One region of the Faecalimonas nexilis genome, then DNA from elsewhere that is predicted to be linked to it. Evidence: a T-box and tRNA genes for the amino acid it is inferred to sense, from the RefSeq annotation. Region 1 holds a T-box; the other holds one or more tRNA genes.
What was found. The T-box of region 1 lies ahead of proS (proline--tRNA ligase). A T-box ahead of a tRNA ligase gene usually reads a tRNA of that ligase, here a tRNA-Pro.
Positions count from the first base shown of each region.

Region 1 (3,407 bases):
GTTTAAGAAAGTATATGTGGGTAATAACTGTGTGATAAAAAATTCAATTATTTTGAATGATGTATATCTTGGAGATAATACCTATATTGAGAATTGTATTGTGGAGAGTCGTGACACGATTAGATCCAATACACGTCATATTGGGGAAAACGGGGTAAAAGTCGTAGTAGAAAAAAATGAGAGATTTGCATTGTAATCTGAATTCAGAAAAATAAAAACAATGCAAGATGGAAAGGGGTTAGAACATATGCAAATTACAGATGTACGTGTGAGAAAAGTAGCGAAAGAAGGAAAATTAAAGGCGGTAGTTTCCATTACGATGGATGATGAATTCGTAGTGCATGATATTAAGGTGATTGAAGGAGAAAAAGGACTTTTTATTGCAATGCCGAGTAAAAAAGCTTTGGACGGTGAATATAGAGATATTGCACATCCGATCAATTCTGACACAAGAGAAAGAATTCAAAGCATCATATTGGAAAAATATGAGGAAGCATTAAAAGAAGAACCTGTGGAGGCGTTGGTGTAGATTTATACCGGAAACAGGATGTTTTCTAAAATATGGAGACGAGGGTTTGTGCCGGACCCTCGTCTTTAGTCGTGAAAAGGAGAAAGAATGAACTTAAAGATACTATTTGAAGATACACATGTGATCGTCTGCTATAAACCGGCAGGAATGCCGACACAGACAAGCAAAATTGGCTCTCAGGATATGGTGAGCATTCTGAAAAATTATTTGTACAAAAATCAAAAAGAAAGGAAAGAACCCTATGTGGCGGTGATTCATCGGCTGGATCAACCGGTAGAGGGCATACTTGTATTTGGAAAAACACCATTTGCGGCTAAAGAGCTAAGCTCCCAGATGCAGGGAGCAGGGTTTGGAAAGTATTACAAAGCAGTTGTATGTGGAAAATTTGAAGAAAAAAGCGGGAAACTGGAACATTATATGGTAAAAGACGGACGGTCAAACCTTTCAAAAGTGTGTGAGCCGTCAGCGAAGAATGCAAAAAGCGCAGTGCTTTTTTACAAGGTCGAAAAGGAAGGAATGGAAGATGGAGAAGAGAGAAGTCTTGTAAATATCAGATTGGAAACGGGGCGGCACCATCAGATACGGGTGCAGATGGCAGCAACAGACTGCCCGATTTGGGGAGATGCAAAATATAATGGAAAGCAATTAAAGGGAAGACGGCAGATTGCTCTTTGTGCAAGCCATTTGGAATTTTTGCATCCAAAGACAAAGGAAAAGATAATATTTGAAATCGAACCGGAAGGAGAAGGCTTTCGAAAAATATTTTTCTGAAAAATCAGTATTCTACGGGGTTGACAAACAACAAGATTTCTCATAGAATTAGTGGTAATTACTGAGAATATTGGCTGTGAAGAGGAATAGTATATACAGGACGAGCCACAGAGAGAGAATTGATTGGTGAAAGATTCTTGCGAGAAGTGTATGGAACCTACCTTGGAGCCACTGTGTGAAAATGCAGCGTGACATCAGCGTTAATGATGACTAAAGAGAATTGTAGAGGAATCTATGATTAATTAGGGTGGTACCAGCCGAGTCTTTCGGTCCCTTTTGGAGGGATGAAAGGACTCGGCTCTTTTTATTTCCTCAAAAAATAAGATGGGGCAAGGGGCCCTGCAAATAAAAAGGAGAGAAAAACATGGCAAACGAAAAAAAAACTTGTAAAAGCGATTACGGCGAGAGATGAAGATTTCGCACAATGGTACACAGATGTTGTACGTGAAGCAGAACTTTGTGACTATTCATCAGTAAAAGGATGCTTGAACTACTTACCGAATGGTTATGCGATCTGGGAGAACATTCAGAAAGATTTGGATGCGAGATTTAAAGAGACAGGTGTAGAGAACGTATCTTTACCAATGTTGATTCCGGAAAGTCTGCTTGAAAAAGAAGGAGACCATATCGAAGGATTTGCACCGGAAGTAGCGTGGGTGACACATGGAGGAATGGAAAGACTTCAGGAAAGACTTTGTATCAGACCTACATCAGAGACATTATTCTGTGACTTGTGGAGCAAGATGGTTCGTTCACATAGAGATTTACCAAAAGTATGGAATCAATGGAATTCCGTGCTTCGTTGGGAAAAGACAACAAGACCTTTCTTGCGTTCAAGAGAATTCTTGTGGCAGGAAGGACATACAATTCATGCGACATACGAAGAGGCTGAACAGAGAACACTTACTATGTTGAAAGTATATCAGGACTTTATCCGTGATTCACTTGCAATTCCGTTCGTATCAGGAAGAAAAGCAGAGAATGAAAAATTTGCGGGAGCTCAGGATACTTACACAGTAGAAGCGCTTATGCATGACGGAAAAGCGTTGCAGTCAGCAACAAGCCATTTCTTCGGAAATGGTTTCCCAGATGCGTTTAACATCAAATATATAGACAAAAATAACCAGCCTCACAGTGTATATGAGACATCATGGGGACTTTCCACAAGAATTATCGGTGCGATCATTATGGTTCACGGAGATGATGACGGACTTGTATTGCCACCAAGAATTGCACCGGTTCAGACAAAAGTAATTCCGATTGCTCAGCATAAAGAAGGAGTTCTTGAAAAAGCAGATGAATTGTTGGCAGCATTAAAAGCAGCTGGATACAGAGCGAAAATCGACGATTCAGAGAAGAGTCCAGGATGGAAATTCAGTGAGCAGGAGATTCTTGGTATCCCAACACGTATTGAGATTGGACCAAAAGATATCGAGAAGAATCAGGTTGTTGTTGTACGTCGTGATACACGTGAAAAGATTGTTGTTTCTATCGATGAGATTACAACAAAACTTGGTGAGATTTTAGAGACAATTCAGAAAGATATGTATGAGAAAGCGAAAACATTCTTAAATTCACATATTGATACAGCAGTTACAATGGATGAGATGGTTGAAAAATTCAAAGCAAACCGTGGATTTGTAAAAGCTTGCTGGTGTGGAGATGAAGAGTGTGAAGGCGAGATCAAATACGCTACAGGTGGAGCTTCCACGCGTTGTCTGATCGAAGATGAAGAGATGATTTCAGACACATGTATTTTCTGCGGAAAACCTGCAAAACACATGGCATACTGGGGAAAATCATACTAAAAATAATTTGGGCAGAGATTTTATTAAAAATCTCTGCCCTTTTTATGTGGTTATTGATTGTCGTAAGTTTCTTTTGCATCCCGAATCAGGCTATTAAAATTATCCGCCTGCCATGCGCTTCGTCCGGTGAACAGTCCGTCGATGGAGGGCTGGACAATCAATTGATTCGCGTTTTGTGGGTTGACGCTTCCGCCGTATAACACAGGAATATCAGAAGCTTCCTCGCCGAACAGCTCAAAGAGTGTAGACTTAATTATCTTGTGTTTTTCTTCAGCATACTCTGCAGAAGCAGGGATTCC
Region 1 covers NZ_AP029189.1:143,368-146,774, forward strand. The annotation lists gene glgD (glucose-1-phosphate adenylyltransferase subunit GlgD) at 1-196, shown strand, start outside; gene spoVG (septation regulator SpoVG) at 248-529, shown strand; gene AC6I5B_RS00690 (RluA family pseudouridine synthase) at 617-1,300, shown strand; T-box leader at 1,368-1,578, shown strand; gene proS (proline--tRNA ligase) at 1,696-3,108, shown strand; gene AC6I5B_RS00700 (triose-phosphate isomerase) at 3,159-3,407, opposite strand, start outside.

Region 2 (3,407 bases), 520 kb from region 1:
GCCTCTTCATCCTTATCGTAATCAGCATCAATAAAAACTACATCCTCTGCACAAACAGAACATTCTCCTTTTAAAAGTTCAGAACGAAACTTTTTTCCTCTCTCTATACTGTCTGTAAAAATCAGCCACTTTTCATCTGTATCTTGATATTTTTCTTGAATAATTTGTTCTATTTCTTCCCCACTATCAAATGCAAATAAGTTAATATAATCATATGCAATCTCCATGCTATACAAATAAGGAGCCCTTCGATGTTGTTTTATCACATCCATCCATTCTGCTTGATATTTCATTCCTTTACCACAGGGAAATTCAAATTTTGTTCTTAAAAATGGTTCTATATTTTCCATTGTTGCAGAAATAAAAATTTGAATCTTGGTAAAAAAATATCTCTTAAGCAATCAAAAGAGAGTTGTGTGTTTGTATTAAAATTAGAATCTGAATAAAAATAATGGCATTCATCATAAACTACATACGAATACGTTTTCAATTCTTCAATATTATATCTCAATGCATAATTATTTTTTTCATTCAAATTTTTCTCTATACTTTGATAAGTTCTAACCGTAACATAATTTTCAATTATAAGACGATAACCAAATTCTTCATAAATCTCATTTGATATATCGCTATATAATTCCTCTTCAAGCTGTTTTTTAAGAACACTGCGATTTACAAGATATAAGATTTTCCGATTCTGACTTATCGCCCACTTTAGTAATACATGTAAAATAAAATAACTTTTTCCGCTTCCTGTAGAGGCTTGGATTAAAATCTCATCCCCCTCTATCCAATTTCTGTATTCATCCCCTATTTTCTCTGTAACGTACATCCGTTATTTCTCCTTCCATATTTTGGGAAATTGGATTTTTTAATTATATCACTTTTCCATTTTCCAAAATTCTTCTCATCTTTTTTGTGTTGGATCCCTCTTTATATCTCCCACTTATATAACTTTTTTCTCCCCGTTGATGTAGTCGTTGATGTAGTTTCCCATTTTCTTCCGCTTTTTTCTCTTTTCCAACTACTTTCTTTACACACGAAAAAAGCCGCAACCCTTGATTTCTCAAGAATCACGACTTCTATACTGCGGATGACAGGAATCGAACCTGCACGGTCTCCCACTAGATCCTAAGTCTAGCGCGTCTGCCAGTTCCGCCACATCCGCATATCTGATTTATCGGAATATCTCCCGAAGAATAAATATGAACAAGCTTACGCTTGTCCATTTAGTGAAGCATCGGGGATTCGAACCCCGGACAACTTGATTAAAAGTCAAGTGCTCTACCGACTGAGCTAATGCTCCATAATAATTACTGGGCTAGTTGGATTCGAACCAACGAATGCAGGAGTCAAAGTCCTGTGCCTTACCGCTTGGCGATAGCCCACTATAGAAGGGTGGATAGTGGGACTCGAACCCACGATATCCAGAACCACAATCTGGCGCGCTAACCAACTGCACCATACCCACCACAAAGCGTGCTTGAAGGGATTCGAACCCCTGACCCACGGCTTAGAAGGCCGTTGCTCTATCCAACTGAGCTACAAACACACATTTGATTTCCTGTTCCCAAATCCTCTAAAAGGCTTTAGGAAAGCGGGTGATGGGAATCGAACCCACGTATCTAGCTTGGAAGGCTAGTGTTCTACCATTGAACTACACCCGCAAAGTCGGGGTGACAGGATTCGAACCTGCGACCTCCTGGTCCCAAACCAGGCGCTCTAGCCAAGCTGAGCCACACCCCGTTATTTTGTTTTCTTGTTGTCATCTCCGTGACACAATAGCTATTATATATGCACATCACGGAAATGTCAACAACTTTTTTTAATTTTTTTATTTTTTAAAAATGTCAACATTAAATTCGACATTTTTTCATGTTTTTATTGTTTTGCCGTTTTGCACAATACGTAGCCTGTTTTATTGTATATTTTCACTTTTAGGCAGCGCAATAGTAAGGCTGCCACTGCTGCCAGCCTCTCACGCTCCCTATTTCCGTTCTTATGCAAGCTGCTTTACCTCTTCCTCGAATAGTTCCCCTGCTGAATGATAGCCATGTATTTTGCGTGGGTATCCGTTTATCCAGTTCTCTATACTCTCTACCTCTTCCTCTGTCCTGTCGTCAAAATTTGTGCCTTTCGGTATCTTCCGGCGTATCATCTTATTTGTTACCTCATTTGTGCCACGCTCCCAACTGCTGTACGGGTGGCAGTAATATACCTTTGTCCGCTTTTCTCCCTCATTGATAATAGAACGCTGTAAGCCCTCTGCATCTGCAAACTCGCTGCCGTTGTCTACTGTGATTGTCTTAAATACCCGCTTAAACATATCAGCGCCCCATTTTCTTTCTAATCTATCCAGTGCCGCTACTACTGCTTCGTCTGTATGGTCTGGCAGTTTAAATATAATCTCGTTTCTGGTTTTCCGCTCTGTCAGTACCAGCAACGTATTTTTTGACTTTCCCCGCTTACCTAAAACGCTGTCCATTTCCCAGTTGCCGAACTCTTCCCGTGTATCTATCTCTTTCGGGCGTTTGTCTATACTTTCTCCTGCTGCCGCCCTTTTCTGCTGCTTCTGTACTTTCTTATAATTTCTCTTCTTATTCTTCTTTACTGGCAAATTCTTATTAGACAGTTTAAGGAAAATACCCTTGTCAATGTAGCTGTATAAAGTCGTTACGCATACTGTTACGGAAAAGTCCCCCTCTTTCCCCTGTGCTTTCAATTCTCCCAGTACCGCAGCTGGGCTGTAATCTTCATTTACTATTTTATCTTCTATATAATTTGCGTATGCAATATCGTTGCCTATTTTAAGCTGTGTACCCCTTGCCTTTAAGTTTTCCTCTGCTTTCATTTGTGCCTTGTTTGGGCTATAACTTAATGTTTCTGTATAGTCGCTATTTCTGTGCATATATTCCCCTCGCTTAAGCTCATTGTATATAGTGCTACGGTGTACGCCCAGCTGTTCTGCTATCTCTATCACGCTATGCCCTGCTTTTTTCAATGCCTCAATACTTATACGGTCTGTCCATGTCAGCTGTCGGCTGCCTTTCTTATTTGCCATTTCTGCTACCTCTCTTTCGTTCCTGTTCTTTCCCCATATACGACGAAAAGCCGCAAACTCTTTTACAAGTCTGCGGCTTATGCCTTTACCTATTTACAACACTTTTTACAAGCGGTGTATTTCTTCTTTGCTTGGCTTAGCGGTATGCTCTTTGGGTTTTTCATTCCCGAACAGTTAGGCTTACTATGGTATTTTTTGTTGCTACGGTCTACATATACTGTAGTTTCTCTCGTATGCTGGCTTACGCTGGGCGTTGCGTCCTCGATTACGTCAAGCTCTATATTGCACCCGAACGTCTGTACCCCCCCCCCAGAAATTTCCAGTATTTCTGCGGTGTAGCGGGCTT
Region 2 covers NZ_AP029189.1:667,111-670,517, reverse strand. The annotation lists gene AC6I5B_RS03255 (hypothetical protein) at 1-293, opposite strand, end outside; gene AC6I5B_RS03250 (DEAD/DEAH box helicase family protein) at 338-832, opposite strand; tRNA gene AC6I5B_RS03245 (tRNA-Leu) at 1,089-1,168, opposite strand; tRNA gene AC6I5B_RS03240 (tRNA-Lys) at 1,234-1,306, opposite strand; tRNA gene AC6I5B_RS03235 (tRNA-Gln) at 1,317-1,388, opposite strand; tRNA gene AC6I5B_RS03230 (tRNA-His) at 1,398-1,471, opposite strand; tRNA gene AC6I5B_RS03225 (tRNA-Arg) at 1,479-1,552, opposite strand; tRNA gene AC6I5B_RS03220 (tRNA-Gly) at 1,597-1,667, opposite strand; tRNA gene AC6I5B_RS03215 (tRNA-Pro) at 1,672-1,746, opposite strand; gene AC6I5B_RS03210 (IS30 family transposase) at 2,000-3,061, opposite strand; gene AC6I5B_RS03205 (hypothetical protein) at 3,151-3,407, opposite strand, start outside.
Region 2: it encodes a tRNA-Pro, which carries the amino acid that the T-box ahead of proS (proline--tRNA ligase) is inferred to sense. The anticodon was not compared.